Regions from separate parts of the Streptococcus sp. 2_1_36FAA genome, predicted to be linked through region 3. Evidence: predicted binding sites of a transcription regulator. Region 3 holds the regulator's gene; each other region holds the start of a gene.
The links. Region 3 encodes CtsR, which represses protease genes until heat stress. Its sites were predicted from a motif close to TTGGTCAAAAAAGGTCAAANA; they were not measured.

Region 1: HMPREF0847_RS00350 (ATP-dependent Clp protease proteolytic subunit) is a predicted target of CtsR. The motif match lies at 4,609-4,629, and genes of this name have one in related genera.
Region 2: HMPREF0847_RS04925 (ATP-dependent Clp protease ATP-binding subunit) is a predicted target of CtsR. The motif match lies at 4,987-5,007, and genes of this name have one in related genera.

What each region holds. Positions count from the first base shown of each region.
Region 1 covers NZ_KI391973.1:64,607-71,413, reverse strand. Annotated here, with positions in the region: gene HMPREF0847_RS00375 (ABC transporter ATP-binding protein) at 1-351, opposite strand, end outside; gene HMPREF0847_RS00370 (branched-chain amino acid ABC transporter permease) at 351-1,304, opposite strand; gene HMPREF0847_RS00365 (branched-chain amino acid ABC transporter permease) at 1,308-2,177, opposite strand; gene HMPREF0847_RS00360 (ABC transporter substrate-binding protein) at 2,336-3,502, opposite strand; gene HMPREF0847_RS00355 (YlbG family protein) at 3,592-3,861, opposite strand; gene HMPREF0847_RS00350 (ATP-dependent Clp protease proteolytic subunit) at 3,939-4,556, opposite strand; gene upp (uracil phosphoribosyltransferase) at 4,731-5,360, opposite strand; gene mgtA (magnesium-translocating P-type ATPase) at 5,458-6,807, opposite strand, start outside.
Region 2 covers NZ_KI391974.1:506,193-512,999, forward strand. Annotated here, with positions in the region: gene HMPREF0847_RS04890 (polyprenyl synthetase family protein) at 1-172, opposite strand, end outside; gene HMPREF0847_RS04895 (exodeoxyribonuclease VII small subunit) at 169-381, opposite strand; gene xseA (exodeoxyribonuclease VII large subunit) at 359-1,699, opposite strand; gene HMPREF0847_RS11530 (initiator RepB protein) at 1,665-1,880, opposite strand; gene HMPREF0847_RS04905 (NAD(P)H-hydrate dehydratase) at 1,856-2,698, opposite strand; gene HMPREF0847_RS04910 (HAD hydrolase family protein) at 2,806-3,579, opposite strand; gene HMPREF0847_RS04915 (bifunctional methylenetetrahydrofolate dehydrogenase/methenyltetrahydrofolate cyclohydrolase) at 3,576-4,430, opposite strand; gene HMPREF0847_RS04920 (DUF1797 family protein) at 4,565-4,795, opposite strand; gene HMPREF0847_RS04925 (ATP-dependent Clp protease ATP-binding subunit) at 5,048-6,807, shown strand, end outside.
Region 3 covers NZ_KI391975.1:480,643-487,449, forward strand. Annotated here, with positions in the region: gene rpsB (30S ribosomal protein S2) at 1-71, shown strand, start outside; gene tsf (translation elongation factor Ts) at 150-1,193, shown strand; gene HMPREF0847_RS07685 (hypothetical protein) at 1,299-1,649, opposite strand; gene HMPREF0847_RS07690 (CtsR family transcriptional regulator) at 1,968-2,426, shown strand; gene HMPREF0847_RS07695 (ATP-dependent Clp protease ATP-binding subunit) at 2,433-4,862, shown strand; gene HMPREF0847_RS07700 (AAA family ATPase) at 5,084-6,142, shown strand; gene pnuC (nicotinamide riboside transporter PnuC) at 6,164-6,807, shown strand, end outside.

The DNA of each region.
Region 1 (6,807 bases), on a different contig from region 3:
GCGGAAGAAGGATGCAAAAGTATGCGGCTTGTGGTGATTCCCAAAAGCAATCAAGACATTATCTAAAACAGTTAAATCTTTAAAGAGACGGATGTTTTGGAATGTACGTCCAAGTCCGAGCGATGCAATTTTATATGGAGCTTTGCCATTTAGCAAGTGACCATCTAAAGTCACCGTCCCTTCACTTGGCTCGTATACCCCCGTCAATAAATTAAAGAGTGTTGTTTTACCAGCACCATTCGGACCGATAAGTCCAACTAATTCACCTTCATTAAGCTCTAAAGTCACATCACCAACAGCTGTCAGACCACCAAAATGTTTCGTTAAATTTTTTACATCAAGAAGTGCCATTATTCTTTGACCTCCTTATCTTTTTTTAAAAAGCGCGACAATTGCAGCTCCCAAGTACCTAGAAGTCCACCTGGACGGAAGATCATAACTAAGATAAGAGCGAGTGAATAGATAATCATTCGAATGCTTGAGAACTCTTGCAAGAGCATATTCAAGACACCTAACACAATTGCTGCGATAATTGTTCCAGTCATCGATCCTAAACCACCAAATACAACAATGATTAGGACATTGATCGTGTTGGTAAAAGAGTAATCCTTAGGCACAACTGCTCCGATAAAACCAGCCTTCAAAGCACCTGCAATTGATGCAGTTATCGCCCCAAAGACAAAGGCAACGACTTTAGCCTTAGTTGTGTTAACACCTACAGACTCTGCCGCAATCTCATCTTCACGGACAGACAAGGTTTTGCGCCCCAGAGGACTCCGCAAGAAGTTCAATGTGAACAAAGTCGTAATAACAACAAAGAAATAAACCATCTGCCAGCTAGTAAAGCCAGGAATACTTAAAATACCAGCAGCACCATTAGTAACTTCTCCACCATTCACAATCAAGATACGAATAATTTCAGATACTCCAAGAGTTGCAATGGCCAAGTAGTCTCCCTTTAGTCGAAGTGTAGGAATCCCAACTCCCAAGGCAACAAGTCCTGCAATGAAAGCCCCTAGTATCATAGCAGCAAAAAAGGCAGGATAGGTTGGAGATTTTGTTCCAATGATCGCAACTGCATAGGCTCCAATAGCCATGAAACCAGCATGGCCTAGAGAAAATTGCCCTGAGAATCCAACAATCAGGTTGAGACCAACCGCTAGAATAATGTTAATACCGATTTCTTCTAAGATTTGCAAATGGAAGGCGTTCAGTATTCCTCCACCAGCTAAAACAGTAATCAAGACAAAGCCTGCAAGAATTAAAGCAAGCCATAGAAGATTTACTTTCAGATTTTGCTTCATACCTTACACCTTCTCTTTCACGTTTTTCCCAAGGATTCCCGCAGGACGAATTAACAAGATGATAATCAAAATACCATAGACAATCGCATCACGGAAGTCTGACATACCAAAGGCTGTTGCAAAGGTTTCTAACAGACCAATAACAAAACCACCCAAGGCAGCCCCTGGAATAATTCCGATACCACCCAAAACAGCAGCAACAAAGGACTTAATACCTGGAGTCATCCCCATTAATGGCTCTAATGAGTTATAGTAAAGAGCGATAAGAACACCTGCTGCCCCTGCTAGTGCAGAACCCAATGCAAAGGTGAAACTAATGGTCCTGTTGACATTGATTCCCATTAGTTGAGCAGCGTCACTATCTACTGAAACTGCCCTCATAGCTTTCCCCATCTTGGTTTTTTGTACAATAAATTGCAAAGCCAACATCAAGAAAATAGAAATCCCTAAAATCATCAACTGAATATTTGAGACTGTAATAGGTCCTAAGTTAAAACGAACAGTTGGAATTACCTGAGGGAATGGTAAGGTACTTGCACCGACAAAATAAACCATGAGATATTCCAAAAGGAAGGAAACCCCAATTGCTGTAATTAAGGCTGCAATACGAGTCGAATTTCGTAATGGGCGATAAGCCAAGAATTCAATGACAACCCCTAAAATAGCTGTTCCAATCATAGCCACAATCAAGGCCAAAAAGAAATTTAATTTCAATGAATTAATGAGGAAATACCCCATAAAAGCACCCATCATATAAATATCGCCATGGGCAAAATTAATGAGCTTAATAATACCATAGACCATGGTGTAACCTAGGGCTAACAGTGCATAGACACTACCTAGAATTAGACCATTGACAAGCTGTTGGAGCATAAGACACCACACTTTCTAATATAATAAAATCGGGCAAGAGACAAACTCAATCCTAGAAATTGAATTCATCACCTCACCCGCAGAAAGGAACTGTATTCTGATTTAAATACAATTCCTTTTCCTTCTTTTGTAAGATTCTAGAAATTCAGTTGAATTGCTTAGTTTGGTTTTACTGTTTCCACAGTATCAACTTTACCATCTTTCAAGCCAATCATCAAGGCTGACTTAACTGGGTTATGATTTTTATCCATTGTGATAGAACCAGTCACCCCTTCGAAGTCTTTCAACTTAGCAAGGTTTTCTTTGATATCAACTGAGTTTTTCGCACCCTTAGAAGCTTCTGCTACCATATAAACAGAGTCATAAGCAAGAGCAGAGAACATTGATGGTTCTTCATTATACTTAGCTTTATATGCTTCCAAGAATTTCTTAGCTTTAGCTGTCATGTTTCCGCTAGTTGAGTAACCAGAAACATAGTAGACATTAGTTGCAGCTGCTGGAGTTGCTTGTGAGATAAACTCTTCACTGTTAAATCCATCTCCACCAACAATTGGTTTGTCAATTCCCATACCACGAGCTTGGTTTACGATTTTACCAGCTTCAGTGTAGTAACCTGGAACAACAAGGGCATCAAAGTCTTTACCTTTGAATTTAGTTAAAGCTGCTTGGAAGTCAGTATCTTTTGAGGCAAATGTTTCAGTTGCAACGATTTCACCCTTGTACTCTTCTTGGAAAGCCTTGGCGATTCCTTTTGCGTAGTCACTTGAGTTATCGTAGTAAAGAACAACTTTTTTAGCTTTCAAATTGTCTGTGACATATTTGCTAAGAATTTTCCCTTGGAAACTATCGATGAAAGTTGTACGGAACAAGTAATCTTGACCTTTTGTCAAATCATCCTGAGTACCACTTGGAGTAATCAAAGGAACAGAAGCTTTAGCAGCATTTGTAATCGCCGCACCAGTACCACCTGAAGTCGCAGGGCCAATGATGGCATTTACTTTAGCCTGGGTCACCAAGTTTGTAGAAACTGTAGAAGCTTCACTCAACTCGGATTTATTATCCTTATCTGTAACTTCAATTTGTTTGCCGTCTACTCCACCAGCTTTATTGATTTCATCAACAGCTAACTTAGCAGCTTTTTGTTCAGCGGTTCCGTATGAAGCAACGTCACCAGTTTCTTCAAAGTTGAAACCAATTTTAAGTGTCTTACCAATCTCAGTTCCTGAAGCAGAGCCAGAATTTCCTGTTGTAGAAACCTCTCCACAGGCTGCTAGCAATGCAACACTTGCAAGACTAACCAAAGTTAATGCAAATTTTTTCTTCATCAAAATGTTCTCCTTTATGTGTATTCAAAACTATATAGTAAGAATATACCGAATTATCAGAAAATTGTCAATATAAAAACAAACGCTTTTTAAATGATAACGTTTTCCTCTTGGCGATGTAGACTACCAACGAAGTTTTTGTCCAATTCCTGAATATGACAAGCACGAACTTTTTTTACAAACTTTTCCTGTCCCAGCTTCTTCTGCAAGTCTTCTGCCTGCGTTTTTGGTACATAGAGCTGAAGATACCGACGTTTTTTAGAATGGTAAACTATATCTCCATATGCAGCAACTTTTTTTACGTCACGATTATAATAAAGATAAACAATTATTCCAACTCGTTCTTCTTTTTGATACATAAACGATCCTTCCCAAACTAGAACTACTTACTGATTATATCAAAAAAGCCCCTTAGGGGCAATTTGATTTTATAGGATTAACTCAAATTATTGTTGGCCATAATCTCATCAATGAATCCATAAGCAAGAGTTTCTTCAGCACTCATCCAATAATCACGTTCTGCATCAGCATGAATTTGCTCAACTGTTTTACCAGAATTATCGGCAAGAATTTGCTCTAAAGTTTTCCGGGTCTTCAACAAGTGTTCCGCAGCAATAGCCATATCCGTTTGCTGAGTACCACCACCAGTTCCTCCCATTGGCTGGTGAATCATATATTCAGCATTTGGAAGCATGAAACGTTTGCCTTTGGCACCGCTTGATGCGATGATGGTTCCCATGCTCGCAGCCATACCCATAACGATTGTTTGGACATCAGATTTAATAAAGTTCATGGTGTCAACAATCGCTAAGCCTGCTGAGACTGAACCACCTGGTGTGTTGACATAAAGGTAGATATCCTTGGTACTGTCTTGTGCATCCAAGAAAAGAAGCTGAGCAATGACTGAATTAGCCATATTATCCTCTACCGGACCTGTCAACATGATGATGCGGTCTTTTAATAGGCGTGAGTAAATATCATACGAGCGTTCCCCACGGCTTGTTTGTTCAATAACTACAGGAATCATAGTTTTCTCACTTTCTGTTAGTTGGATTTTCTATCAAATAGGAAATAGAATATTCAAAGTATGAATCCATTATAACTCTTTGGTCAATAAAGGTCAAATTTTTGAATTGATTAGGAAGTATACTGACCTTAAGAAGCTTGCCTCTTCAAAACCACTCCATCTTCCTATTTCTTGGATTTTGGACAACCCTTCAGCAAAATCTTATTTAGTTCCGAACAAGCGGTCTCCGGCATCTCCCAATCCTGGTACGATATAACCATGTTCATTTAGATGGTCATCCAAGGCAGCCGTGAAAATATCCACATCTGGGTGTGCTTCCTGCAAGGCTTTTACTCCTTCAGGTGCAGAAACCAAGCATACAAATGTAATGTGACTAGCACCACGTTTTTTGAGAGAATCCACAGCCAAGATCGCAGAACCACCTGTAGCTAGCATTGGATCGACAACAAAAATCTGACGTTGGTCGATATCTTCTGGTAACTTCACTAAGTATTCAACTGGTTTCAAAGTCTCTTCATCACGATACATTCCGATGTGACCGACCTTCGCTGCTGGAACCAAGCTTAGAAGTCCATCGACCATGCCAATACCAGCCCTCAGGATTGGTACAATAGCTAATTTTTTCCCTGCAATCTGCTTTTGGACTGTTTTTGTAATTGGTGTTTCAATTTCGACATCTTCAAGTGGTAAATCGCGCAAGACCTCATATCCCATGAGCATTGCGATTTCATCAACTAATTCACGAAAAGCCTTGGTAGAGGTATCTGTACGACGCAAGATAGACAATTTATGCTGAATTAGTGGATGAGCGATAACTTCAAGTTTTCCCATGATTGGATTTCCTTCTTTCAATTTATTCTTCTTATTATATCAAAAAAAGATTGAAAAGGCTTGCCATAAGCAAACCTTTTCAGAGATTTTCTTGGTCCTAAAGCCATTCCTTATAACGCTTGATATACAAGTGTTTAACAAAGGTTACACTAACCATGTAAAGCACAATAATCAATAGGAGGAAAAGGAAATATGCTCCATTGAGCGGAGCTGTTTTGAGAACAGACGCAAAAAGGCTGTATGGCAAGGAAGTAACAAAGAGAACAGCCACCATGGTGGTAACAATGACAGACAAAGCAGGACGACTTTGCACAAAAGGCAATTTAGGCGAGCGTAGCATATAGATGACCATAGTTTGGGTCCACATAGACTCAATAAACCACCCAGTTTGAAAAAGAGTGATAAAGGTCGCCGCCTGTTCAGTGCCAGCTTGGTAACTGCTTCCTGTTATCATAGGAACAATGATAAAGTAGAGGGCTAAGTAAGTCAAAACATCAAAAATGGATGAGATAGGCCCAATCCAAGCCATAAAGCGGGTAATAGAGTTAGCAGACCAAATCCGTGGTTTCTTGAGAAATTCACTATCAACGTTATCGAAAGGCAAAGCTATACAGGACAGATCATAAACCAGATTGAGAACAATCAGGTGAACTGGTGCCATCGGCAAAAAAGGCAAAAAGATGCTGGCAAAGAGGAGAGAAAAGATATTCCCAAAATTGGAACTGACCGTCATCTTAATGTACTTAGTCATGTTGGCATAGACCTTGCGTCCCTCTACCAACCCTTTCTCCAGAACCATGAGGTCCTTATCCAGTAGAATGACATCTGCCGTTTCCTTGGCTATATCGACAGCTGTATCAACAGAAATACCGACATCTGCTACTTTCATCGAAGGGGCATCATTGATGCCATCGCCCATGTAGCCAACCTTGTGTCCATTGGCTTTGAGTTGAAGGATGATCCGAGCTTTTTGGTCAGGAGAGAGCTTGGCAAAGACCGTTGTATTCTCTACCGCTTGGCTCAATTCCTCATCTGATAAAGCATCTACCTCTACGCCTAGCAAGATATTTTCTACATCAAGGCCAACCTTTTCACAGACTGCCTGAGTAACCTTTTCATTATCACCTGTCAAAATCTTAGTGGCAACACCGTACTCAGCCAAGGTTTCAATAGCTGGAGCCGCAGATGACTTAGGCGGATCCAGAAAGGCCAGGTAGCCCGTCAAAATCATATCAGACTCATCCTTGACCTCATAGTCATAATCTTCTTCTAGGTCTGACTTGTAGCTAACACCTAGCACGCGCAATCCTTGCTCATTGAGTTGAGCCACTTCCGCAAGGATTTCCTGACGAATTTCCTCAGTCAGTTCCGTAATCCGATTCTTGTATTCCACATAACTAGAGATCGCCAGCATTTCCTCCAAGGCGCCCTTGGTCACCATGCTAAT
Region 2 (6,807 bases), on a different contig from region 3:
GAGGCAAACCAAATGCCTCAACTAGCTCTAATAATAGCAAAGGCCGAATCCGCTTGCCACCTGCTTGAACAGAGTAGAGAATGGATTCTACCAAAGAATCTGACACTGCTTTCTTACTATAATAGTCAATGATCGTCTGGTCTATCTGTCTTATTTTTTCTTCCTGGTTCATTCCATTTCCGTTTCTGTACCATCTTCTTGCATGACCTTAACCAAGGTCTTTTCTGCCTTGTCTAGACTAGCCTGGAGTTCTTTTGAAAGCTTCATTCCCTTTTGAAATTCCGCAATCGCCTCTTCCAGAGCTACATCGCCATTTTCCAACTTTTGGACAATAACTTCCAAGTCTGCTAAATTTTCTTCAAATTTCTTTTCTTTGGACATGTTTCACCTCTACTTCCAGCTGCCCATCCCGCATAAGCAAGGTCAGCTCATCTTTTTCTTCAATGCCTATTGTTGATTCAATAACCTTTTGATTCTTTTGGACAATAGCATAGCCACGCGCCACGATTCGACTGGTATCCAGCATAAGCAAGGCCTCAGACAATCTCCTAACTTGAGCTACCTTGTTATCATAAATGACCGCCATGTTGCTGCGCAGCAAACGCTCCAGCTGGACAGTCTGCTCCTGAAGACGCTGAACGCGACTGAGCGGATTCAATGCTTCCAAACGATGCTGCAATATTTTGACCCGCTGTTGCTCTTCACTATAATATTCGCGAATTTTTTGCTTGAGTCGCAAGTTGAGCTGGTCTAATTTCTGCAGATGACCATCGTAAAGCCGCTCTGGCTGTCGGAAGATAACCGACTGGGTCAGTTTATTCAGACGCTCTCGATAATAGCTCAGGCGATTGGAAATTGCCCGTGACATGCGGTTTTTCTGTTGCTGCAGGTGTCCCAGCAGGTCTAGCTTGGTGACCGGAGTGGCTAGTTCAGCCGCAGCCGTCGGAGTCGCAGCCCTGCGATCTGCTACAAAGTCCGCCAAAGTCGTATCTGTCTCATGGCCAACACTAGAAATAACAGGAATCCTAGACTCAAAAATAGCTCGAACCGTTTCCTCTTCGTTGAAAGCCCAGAGATCTTCGATAGAACCGCCACCTCGACCAATAATCAGTACATCCAAATCCGACCTCTCATTGGCCAATCTGATATGGTCAGCAATCTGCGCTGCAGCACCATCTCCCTGCACTTTTGTCGGATAAAGGACAATCTCCACTCCCGGAAAGCGACGGCTGACCGTCGTGATAATATCCCGAATGACCGCTCCGCTGGGACTGGTTACAACACCGATTTTCTTAGGAAATTGGGGCAAGGTTTGTTTGAATTTTTCTTGAAAAAGACCTTCTTCTCCCAGTTTTTTCTTAAGTTGTTCAAACTGGATAGCCAAAACTCCGATACCATCCGGTTCTGCCTTTTCAAGGATGATAGAATAGGAACCGCTCGGCTCATAGAGCTGCACCCGGCCAATGACATTGATTTTCATGCCTTCTTCCAGCTCAAAGCCCAGCTTCTGGTAGACACCAGACCAAATCGTGACCTGAATGACGGCCTTCTCATCCTTCAATGAAAAATACTGGTGATTGGGACGCCGGCGGAAATTGGACACTTGGCCAGTCAGATAGACCCGCTCCAAATAAGGATCCCGCTCAAACTTCATCTTCAGATACTTAGTCAAAGTCGAAACCGACAAATACTCTGGCATGTCCTTTTCCTTTCTTTTCTAGTTTTTCCGTAACTTTTATTATAACAAAAAACTGCATAAAAAACCGATTACAAAGTCTAAAAATTCCCTGAAAAGCAAGAAAAAAACTGGGCTTCCGCAAAAGAAACCCAGCTGACTTAAAACTCAAGAAAAAGTCTACTGACTCATCTCCTTCATCCACTTTGGAATGTCCCTGCTGATTGCCGTTGGCAGGACGACATAAGCTTCCTGACTCAGTTCGTCAGCGATAAATGAATGAAGAAGGGTTGCAGCCACCACTCGCTCAAAGAGGCTGCTTGACTTAAACTGACCTGCAAAAGCGGCAATCATACCAGCCAGCGTATCCCCCATTCCGCCAGTTGCCTGATAAGGTCCGCCTACTGTCAACTCAAAGACCTGCTCTTGTCCACTTTGATAGATGGTCGTTCCATGCTTTTTCTGCACGACAATACTGCCCAGAGGCAGCTGATTAACCGCCGCCTGATTGGCTGCTGCCGTCTGATCTGACAAGCTCAAACCCGATAAGCCTTCCCACTCCTTCTGGTGGGGAGTAAAAACTGTTTGGGCTTTTGGAAATGGCAAAGCTGTTTTGCTAAAGAGTGAAATGGCACCACCATCCATGATGAGTATCTGCTGCTCGGTCACAGTACGAACAACCTTTTTTAAGGCATCTAGTCCTAGTTGATTCTCCGCCAAACCAGGACCAATCAAGACTAGATCTGATTTAGCCAGCTGCTCTGTCAATCGGTCTTGCTCCTCTAAGTCAAAGGCCATGGCCTCCGGTAAATGACTGTGCAGAGGGGCAATATTTTCTCTATCTGTAGCAACGGTCACCAGACCTGCTCCACTATTGACAGCCGCTAAAGCTGCCATGATAATGGCCCCCCCATAAGGATAGATCCCCCCAATCAGTAAGAGACGGCCATAGTCCCCCTTATGACTATCCAAGGGACGTTTCCTAATAACTTTTTTTAAAATATTTTCAGCATTTTTTGACATGATATTCTCCTAGACCAACTTCATCCTGTACTGGTCTCAAGATGACCAAACCTATCTTCATTATACACCAAAAGGCACCTAAACAGGTGCCTCGTATCGCAAGAAAGTTATTTTCTTCGGAAATCTGCAAATTTTTGTAAGATTCTTGCTGCGACTGCCTTGGGTAAATTTTCCTGAAAAGCAACCTGCTCATCAGCATAATCGCTCAAGCCTGGGAAATCCCCAACCTGCACAGCATAGAGAGAATTCTTAAAGAGCTGGATATCATTTTGATCATTACCAAACGCCACATAATCCGAACCGCATAATTCCTTTACAGTTGAGGCTTTATTGGTTTCAGCTGGATTTATATAAAAACATTTCTCATGTTCATGATAATCTAGACTTAGATTGGGCAAGTTTGTAAAACGAGCCTGTAAATCCTCTAAGAGCTGCTCATGATTCCCCATGTAAATAACAACCTTAATAGGATGCTTGAGCTCAGTCAGTTCCAGCCGTCTTGCCCGCTTGAGAGGATCTACACTGGAAATAAAAGGGATTTTTTCTAAAATCTGGCCACTGTAGTCAAAAGTATTATCAACGAAAAAAGGCAAATTATAGGTCAAACAAGTATCTAAAATGGCTTGATAACTTGACTGATGCAGCTGACGCTCAAAAATCAGCTGTCCATCTTGATAAGCTACCCCACCGTTCAGCCCAATCACTATCTGCTGACTCAATTCCGGACCTAATAATCCTAGACAATCTCGATAGGAACGCGCCGAAGCAAACAGAACTTCATGCCCAAACTGAGGAGCCATCAGCAAAACTCGCTTAATCTCCTCATCAATCGTCGTATAATCAAAAGACAGGGTCCCATCCAAGTCAAAAACAAATTTCATGATTCAAAACTCCGTTTAAAGGCTTGGTAGGTCTGCTCCATCAGCATAGTAATAGTCATGGGTCCAACACCTCCAGGTACTGGTGTAATCAGACTAGCAATTTCAGCCACTTCATCAAACTTAACATCGCCAATCAGCTTGCCATTTTCATCTCGATTCATACCGACATCAATGACAACAGCCCCTTCCTTGACAAAGTCCTTGGTTACAAAATGTCCACGACCGATAGCCACTACCAAGATATCCGCTCGCTTAGCAAGCTTGGCTAGATTGTGGGTCCGAGAATGTGTCAGGGTCACTGTTGCATTCTTAGCCAAAAGGAGCTGAGCCATAGGCTTACCGACAATATTGCTTCGCCCGATAACAACCGCTCGCTTACCTTCCAGTTCAACACCATATTCATGAAACATTTCCATAATTCCTGCTGGAGTAGCCGGAATCATAACCGGATGGCCACTCCATAGCTTGCCCATATTAAGCGGATGAAAGCCATCTACGTCCTTATCTGGATCAATGGCCAGCAGAACTGCTTCATCGTCAATATGATCTGGCAAGGGCAACTGAACTAAAATCCCATGCCAGTCAGGATTTTGATTATAAGTTTCAATCAAGCTCAAGAGCTCTTCTTGGCTGGTCTCTTCTGGCAGACGTTCTACCTTACTCCGAAAGCCAGCAGCCAAGGCTGAGCGTTCTTTATTACGTACATAAATTTGACTCGCAGGATTATTCCCTACTAGAACCACTACCAAACCAGGTGTCTGTCCCGTTTTCTCTTTCAACTTAGCAGTCTTTTGAGCTAACTTTCCTTGTAACTTTTCAGCCAATGCCTTCCCATCAATTAACTCAGCCATTTCTCTCCCCCCTCTTCATATAACTGTGCCTTCTATTATATCAAAAAACGCCTTGATTCCCCTATACATTTTCCTTATACCAGATTATAGTCTAATCTTTTGACTAAAAGAAAAAGCACCTCAGTGTGTGCTTCTTAGTATAACAATTCATAGATTTCCATTGCAATTAAGTCAATACTATCAAATGTAAAAGTTTCACGCGCGGCTACATCACGAAGCGTGAATACAGAGCCATTTTCCTCATCATAACTGTAAGCGACTTCAGCAACAACAACACCATCACGTTCAAAGTTGCGTTTTAGACTACCACCATCGCTTGCCATACTTTCTAATCGATTAATAATTCTTACTAAATGTGATTCCATTTTTAGTTCTCCTATTTGCTTTATCGTTTCTATTTTACCATAAATAGAAAGTGAACACCTAATAAAAGTTTAACTTTTTGTGATTTTTTAACGAAATTTGTTGGACAAAACCAATTATTTAACAAAACAGACAGTCATTTTAACGCTTTATTCTTGCAATGCTAGAGAATACTGATATAATGAGATTATAAAGTTTGACTATTTTTGACCAAATAATTTTTCTTTATAATTTGCCAAGAAAGAGGTAAAAATATGCTTTGTAAAAACTGTAAAATCAATGAATCTACCATTCATTTATACACTAATGTAAATGGTAAAAAACAACAAGTCGACCTCTGCCAAAATTGCTATCAGATTATGAAAACTGATCCAAATAACTCTCTTTTGAGTGGACTGACGAACATGAATAATCATAATATGGATCCTTTTGATGATTTCTTTAATCATCTGGGGAATTTCCAAGGGCCGAAGGATTCTACACCTCCAACTCAGTCAGGTGGTAGTTACGGAGGGGGCAACTATGGTCCTGGTTCTAACAACCAACGTCCTCAGTCATCCTCCAATAAACCAAAAGGTCTTTTGGAAGAGTTTGGTATTAACGTTACAGAAATTGCTCAACGTGGTGATATTGATCCAGTGATTGGACGAGATGATGAAATTCGTCGTGTTATAGAAATTCTCAATCGCCGAACTAAGAATAATCCAGTCCTTATTGGCGAACCTGGTGTCGGGAAGACTGCTGTTGTAGAGGGCTTGGCTCAAAAAATAGTCGACGGTGATGTGCCTCAAAAATTGCAAGGAAAAGAGGTCATTCGACTTGATGTTGTCAGCCTTGTTCAAGGAACTGGTATTCGTGGACAGTTTGAAGAACGAATGCAAAAACTCATGGATGAGATTCGCAATCGCAATGATATCATTCTCTTTATTGATGAAATCCATGAAATTGTTGGAGCTGGTTCTGCGGGGGATGGGAACATGGATGCTGGAAATATTCTCAAACCTGCTCTTGCTCGAGGTGAACTTCAACTGGTCGGAGCTACTACTCTCAATGAATATCGTATCATTGAAAAAGATGCAGCTTTAGAAAGACGGATGCAACCAGTCAAAGTAGATGAACCAACTGTAGAAGAAACGATCACAATTCTAAAGGGAATTCAAAAGAAATACGAAGATTACCACCATGTTCGCTACACAGATGAAGCTATTGAAGCTGCTGCCATCCTATCCAATCGTTATATTCAGGACCGTTTCCTTCCCGATAAAGCTATTGATCTTTTGGATGAATCAGGATCTAAGATGAACCTAACCCTCAATTTTGTTGATCCAAAAGAAATTGACAGACGCTTGATAGAGGCTGAAAATCTGAAAACACAGGCCACTCGCGATGAAGATTACGAAAAAGCAGCCTACTTCCGCGACCAAATTGCCAAATATAAGGAAATGCAAAATGCTAAAATAGATGAACAAGATACTCCTATCATCAGTGAGAAGGAGATCGAGGCTATTGTCGAGCAAAAAACAAATATTCCAGTTGGCAATTTGAAGGAAAAAGAACAGTCTCAACTTATTCATTTAGCCAGTGATTTGAAGTCTCATGTCATTGGACAGGATGATGCTGTTGATAAGATCGCAAAAGCCATCCGTCGCAATCGTGTGGGATTAGGCAGTCCAAACCGTCCAATCGGAAGTTTTCTTTTTGTTGGACCTACAGGTGTCGGAAAAACTGAACTTTCCAAACAATTGGCCATCGAACTTTTTGGCTCTGCCGATAGCATGATTCGTTTTGATATGAGTGAATACATGGAAAAACATAGCGTTGCCAAACTTGTGGGAGCACCTCCAGGCTACGTTGGCTATGAAGAAGCAGGGCAGTTGACTGAACGTGTTCGTCGTAATCCATACTCACTCATTCTCTTAGATGAGGTGGAAAAAGCTCATCCAGATGTCATGCATATGTTCTTACAAGTCCTAGATGATGGACGTTTGACTGATGGTCAAGGCAGGACAGTCAG
Region 3 (6,807 bases):
TGGCTGCAACTGAAACTCAAGCAGACTCAATCGAAGAAATCGTTGAAGTTGTAGAAGGCGACAACGCTTAATTCAAATAATTAGTAATTACCTAGGAGGGCGGGGCTTAGCCCGGCCCTCCTATTTTTAAAAAATATAGGAGAAACAAAATGGCAGAAATTACAGCTAAACTTGTTAAAGAGTTGCGTGAAAAATCTGGTGCTGGTGTCATGGACGCTAAGAAAGCCCTAGTTGAAACTGATGGTGACATCGAAAAAGCGATTGAATTGCTTCGCGAAAAAGGTATGGCAAAAGCAGCTAAGAAGGCTGACCGTGTTGCTGCTGAAGGTTTGACTGGTGTATTTGTTAACGGTAATGTTGCAGCAGTAGTTGAAGTAAACGCTGAAACTGACTTCGTTGCAAAAAATGCTCAATTTGTTGACTTGGTAAATGCAACTGCGAAAGTAATCGCTGAAGGCAAACCAGCTAACAACGAAGAAGCACTTGCTTTGACAATGCCTTCAGGTGAAACTCTTGAAGCTGCATACGTATCTGCAACTGCAACTATCGGAGAAAAAATCTCATTCCGTCGCTTTGCTTTGATCGAAAAAACAGATGCACAACACTTTGGTGCTTACCAACACAATGGTGGCCGTATCGGTGTTATCTCCGTTATCGAAGGCGGAGACGAAGCTCTTGCTAAACAAATTTCTATGCATATCGCTGCGATGAAACCAACTGTTCTTTCATACAAAGAATTGGATGAGCAATTTGTTAAAGATGAATTAGCACAATTGAACCATGCTATTGATCAAGATAACGAAAGCCGCGCAATGGTTGGTAAACCAGCTCTTCCGCACTTGAAGTATGGATCAAAAGCTCAATTGACTGATGCAGTTGTTGCTCAAGCTGAAGAAGACATCAAGGCTGAGTTGGCTGCTGAAGGTAAACCAGAAAAGATCTGGGACAAGATCATCCCAGGTAAAATGGATCGCTTCATGCTTGACAACACTAAAGTTGACCAAGCATATACACTTCTTGCACAAGTTTACATCATGGATGACAGCAAGACAGTTGAAGCTTACCTTGAATCAGTAAATGCTTCAGTAGTTGAGTTCGCTCGCTTTGAAGTTGGTGAAGGTATCGAAAAAGCCGCTAACGACTTTGAATCAGAAGTTGCAGCAACAATGGCAGCAGCTCTTGGACAAAACTAAGAATCTACTATCATAAAAAGAACGGGACAAGATTGATTTTGTCCCGTTTTATCTTTATAAGCCTAAGCTCTTGTATATATCAAAAGCTTTCTAATGTGCTTTATTCTATTTAGCCACTCTTCTCATCAAGTTGCTATGTGAAATCACAGCATCAATAAAAATTAGAAGAATACCAAAAATTAAGAGATGAGTAATTTGAGAATAGGTAAAAGTAATTCTAAACTTCTGAGTGAATAGGATTCCTATCACAGTAGCGAGTGTAATGAGTAGATTAAGAGTCCACTTTGTTTTCTGTTTCATCTTGGCCTGTTCAAATAAGAAGGGGATAAAGAAGCAGGCAACCAATATGGCAATCTGGACATTGACATAATGGGCAGAAAATACTGTGTATAGGAACAAGGTTGAAAGCAACCAAGTGAGCACGTGGCGAGTATAAGTGAGCCAATCTAGCGTCATTGGACATTCCTCCTTTTGAGATAATTGTGAATAGGTAAGGTACCTATTCTTTCTGTACATTTCCGCCTATATTATAACGCTTTAAAAGTTAATTGCAAGCGGTTACAGCTAAGAATCTGCTCTTTTATAAAGCTTTTTCACTAGTTTGAATTATCAGACCTTTTACCATCCCTTTTCCTTTCAAAATAAGGACTTTTTCGGTATAATATTAGTCAAAGATAGTCAATGTCAAAGATACTTTTGTGAAGCTAGAAATCAGTGTCTAATGTTTAATGAAAGAGCGATTAAAAATAATAAGATTGACTAGAAAGGAAGATCATGAGCGGTAAGAATACTTCAGATAATATCGAAGCCTATATTAAAGCAATTTTAGAGCAGGCAGGTATGGTTGAGTTGAAACGGAGCGAGTTGGCTGATGTCTTCCAGGTTGTTCCCAGTCAAATTAATTATGTGATTAAGACTCGCTTTACTGAAAGCCGGGGCTACGTTGTCGAAAGTAAGCGAGGTGGCGGTGGCTACATTCGAATTGGAAAGGTCGAGTTTTCTGACCGCCATCAGATGATATGTGAGTTATTCGATCGTATTGGAGAGCAAGTGAGCCAACAGTTCTTTACAGATATTATTCAACTCTTGTTTGATGAAAGAATTATGTCGGAACGTGAAGGCAACCTTCTTTTGGCTATATCGTCTGATTGTGTTTTAGGAGTAGATGCTCCAATAATTCGCGCTCGTATGTTAAAGAAAGTATTACAACAACTTGATAGAAAAGGAACTTAAATAGAAATGAAATATTCGAAAGCCTTGATTGTTAGTATAGAAGAAGCCCAGCAACTGGCTAGTCATTTTGAATCTGAGTATTTAGAGTCATGGCATCTCTTGATTGCTTTTTCTAATTATCCGTACAGCGTAGCAGGCTCAGTTTTAAACGATTATCCGCTAGAAATTGATCATTTTGAGGATGCTGCTTACCATGTGGTAGGGAAATCTTATCAGAAGGAAGGGCGATTTAGTATCCTGCCTTTTTCTCATCGCTTGACGACTCTTTTTAAGGAGGCAAAAGCAATAGCCGAAGCTACTCACGCAAAGGAAGTCGGAACTGAACATATCTTATACTCTATCATCAGCGACAGAGGAACCCTAGCAACTCGTATTTTGGAATTTGTCGGCTTTAGTTATGAAGACAAAGAAGGAGTCTTGCGCATTAATGATTTGCGGAGAAATCTGGAACAAAAGTCTGGCTGGACTAAGAATGATTTAAAAGCAATCCGCAGTCTTCATAAAGGTTTTAATCAAGCCAAGCAAAACATGGCAAACATGATGGGGATGCCTCCTACTCAGAGTGGTGGTCTAGAAGATTACACACGAGACTTGACGGAATTAGCTCGTTCAGGTCAGCTAGAGCCTGTTGTTGGTCGAGATCAGGAAATCTCTCGGATGATTCAGGTTCTCAGCCGCAAGACGAAGAATAATCCTGTCTTAGTTGGGGATGCTGGAGTTGGTAAAACTGCTCTAGCTCTCGGTTTGGCCCAGCGTGTAGCTTCTGGTCAAGTTCCACACGAACTAGCCAAAATGCGGGTTCTAGAGCTTGATTTAATGAATGTAGTCGCAGGGACTCGTTTCCGTGGGGATTTTGAAGAGCGTATGAACAATATCATCGACGATATTGAGAAAGATGGTAAGGTCATCCTCTTTATCGATGAGCTTCATACGATTATGGGATCTGGTAGTGGTATTGATTCTACGATGGATGCTGCGAATATCCTTAAACCTGCTCTGGCTCGCGGAACACTGCGTACGATAGGAGCTACAACTCAAGAAGAATACCAAAAGCATATTGAAAAAGACGCTGCTCTATCTCGGCGCTTCGCTAAGATCAGTATTGAAGAACCAAGTGTGGCTGACAGCATTGCTATCCTTAAGGGGCTAAAAGAAAACTATGAAGCCCATCATAAGGTAACGATTACAGATCAAGCCATTGAAACAGCTGTAAAATATGCCCACCGTTATTTGACAAGTAAGCATCTGCCAGATTCAGCAATTGATCTGTTAGATGAAGCAAGTGCTACAGTACGTAACAATGGTCCTCAGAGTCATGCACAAGAGGATTTGAGTCCAGCAGATCGAGCAATTATAGCTGGTCAGTTCAATAAACTTAGTCGCTTGATCAAGGAAGAAAATCAACCTCTATCAAGTAATTTGAAGGTAGAGGAAACAGACATTTTGACAACTCTCAGTCGCCTGTCTGGTATTCCAGTCCAAAAATTGACTCAGACAGATGCTAAAAAATATTTGCACTTAGAAGAAGAATTGCATAAGCGGGTGATTGGCCAAGATGAAGCTATATCAGCTATTAGTCGCGCAATTCGTCGTAATCAGTCAGGTATTCGAGCGAATAAGCGACCGATTGGTTCCTTTATGTTCTTGGGACCAACTGGGGTTGGTAAGACCGAGTTAGCTAAGGCTCTGGCAGAAACCCTCTTTGACGACGAATCAGCTCTCATTCGTTTTGATATGAGTGAATACATGGAGAAATTTGTAGCTAGTCGTCTCAATGGAGCGCCTCCAGGCTACGTCGGCTATGAAGAAGGAGGCGAATTAACAGAGAAAGTTCGCAACCGACCATATTCCGTCCTCTTATTTGACGAAGTTGAAAAAGCTCATCCGGATATTTTCAATGTCCTTCTGCAGGTTTTAGATGATGGTGTATTGACTGATAGTAAGGGACGAAAGATTGATTTTTCAAATACGATTATTATCATGACCAGCAATCTAGGAGCAACCAGTTTGCGTGATGATAAGACGGTCGGCTTTGGAGCGCGCGACATTCGCTTGGATCATGCAAATATGGAAAAACGAATGTTAGAAGAGCTCAAAAAGACATACCGTCCAGAATTTATTAACCGGATTGATGAAAAAGTCGTCTTCCATAGCTTGTCAGCAGACCATATGCAGGAGGTTGTCAAAGTGATGGTTAAACCTCTGGTTGCCAGTCTAGCTGAAAAGAATATCCAACTAAAATTCCAAGCTAGTGCCTTGAAACTACTAGCTAAAGAAGGATATGATGTAGAAATGGGGGCTAGACCTCTTCGTAGGACTCTGCAAACCAAAGTTGAAGACAAACTAGCAGAACTGCTATTAACTGGGGATTTACAAGCTGGTCAGACTTTGAAAGTGGGGGTTAAGGCAGGTCAGTTGAAGTTTGATATAGCCTAAATTCTAAAGAAGATCGCAGTAATCTTGATGAACAATTGTAAAAAAACATAAGGAAAGCTCTGATATAACAATTATCAGGGCTTTTTTAATTTTAAGTTTGATATTTGAGTTTAAAAATATTTTTATAAAATTTTATAAAAACTATTGACAAAACAAAAATATAGTTTATAATAAAAACATAGAAAAAATAAAAATATAAAAAACAATAAAAAGGTGTGGCTATGAAAGAAAAAATTGCAATCGTCTTTGGAACCTTTGCTCCCTTGCATCAGGGGCATATCGATTTGATTCAGAAGGCTAAGCGTTCTTACGACAAGGTGCGCGTGGTGGTTTCTGGTTATCAAGGTGACCGTGGGGAGGAAGTAGGCCTGTCTCTGCAGAAGCGTTTCCGCTATACGCGAGAAACTTTCGCAGATGATGAATTGACTCAGGTTTACAAACTGGACGAAACTTCTTTTCCTCGCTATCCTCTGGGTTGGGACCAGTGGTTGTCGGCTTTATTAGACTTGGTGGGTTATGATTCTGAACGCGAGGAGTTGATCTTCTATGTCGGAGAGGCTGATTACTTGGCAGAGCTGAACAGACGAGGGTTTGAAAGCTCCTTGGAAGAGCGTCAGGTTGGCATTTCCGCTACCATGATTCGAGAAAATCCTAGTCGTTATTGGAAATATATGGCCCAACCATTCCGCCGTCACTTTACCAAGAAAGTGCTGATCATGGGTAGCGCCAGCAATGGTAAAACGACCTTGGCTAAGGATTTGGCTCGCTATTATGATGCTCCAGTTAGTCTGGAATATGCTCGAGAATACCAGATTCAAAATAACGTACGAGATGATGAACTGACCCCTAAAGACTACTATTATCTACTTCTGGGACAATACGCTCAGACTTCTCGCCTCATTGACAGCAGCGCTAACCGTGGTCTGGTAGTGGCTGATACAAATTCACTGGTAACCAAGGCTTACTATGATTACTATCTGAAAGAAAGTCCGGTTCAGGACGAAGAGACAGATACTTTTGATAATCTCTTTGTCAGCATCTTATCCAAGGAAAAATGGGATTTGATTCTCTTTGCTGAGCCAGTTGGGACCTATGTCAATGATGGCTTTCGCGATATGAGCATGGCAGACGAGGCTATCCGCAGTGATTTTTCAAGCTATCTGAAAAAGCTGAAAGATCAGTACTTGCCTGATCATCCGACAGTCTATCTAGCTGGCAGTTATCTGGACAATTATGAGATGGCCAAAGAAGCAATCAACAGGATTTATCAAGCAGATTAAAAAAGAAAGTGGTAGAATAGAATGGAAATAAAAAATCAAAAACTCTCTCCTGAAGCTCTCTGCGCAGGACTGAAACAAAAAACTCAAACCTTTGCTCGGAATTTCCGTAATGTCTGTGCCGTAGCTAAAAAGCAGGGCATTAAGGGGATTACAAAATTGCTCTGGCAGGACCTATTTGGTGGCCGTAGCTTGGCTCAATGGCTCTATTTACTTGCTCTTTCCAGTCTGCCTTTCATTCTGGAGTTTACCAGTGGCCAGGCGAAGCATGATTGGCTGGGACTCTTTGCTTCCTGGACGGGCATCGTCTGTGTAATCCTAGTAGCTGAAGGTCGGGCTAGCAACTACATTTTTGGGGCTGTAAATTCCGCAATTTACCTCATATTGTCCTTCAAGGCTAGTTTTTATGGTGAAGTACTGACAACAATTTACTTCTTTATCATGCAGCCAATCGGCCTTTATACTTGGCTGTCCAACCGGGTTAATGAGCAAGATAAGGAAGAACCTTCTCATTTTGAAGCTAAGAAGTTAGACTGGCGTGGCTGGCTTAAATACCTGGCCTTGACGGCCTTGATTTGGATTGGTATGGGCTTTGCCTATAAAAGCATTCAAAGTCACCGTCCTTTCCGTGATAGTGTGACAGATGCGACCAATGGTATCGGTCAGCT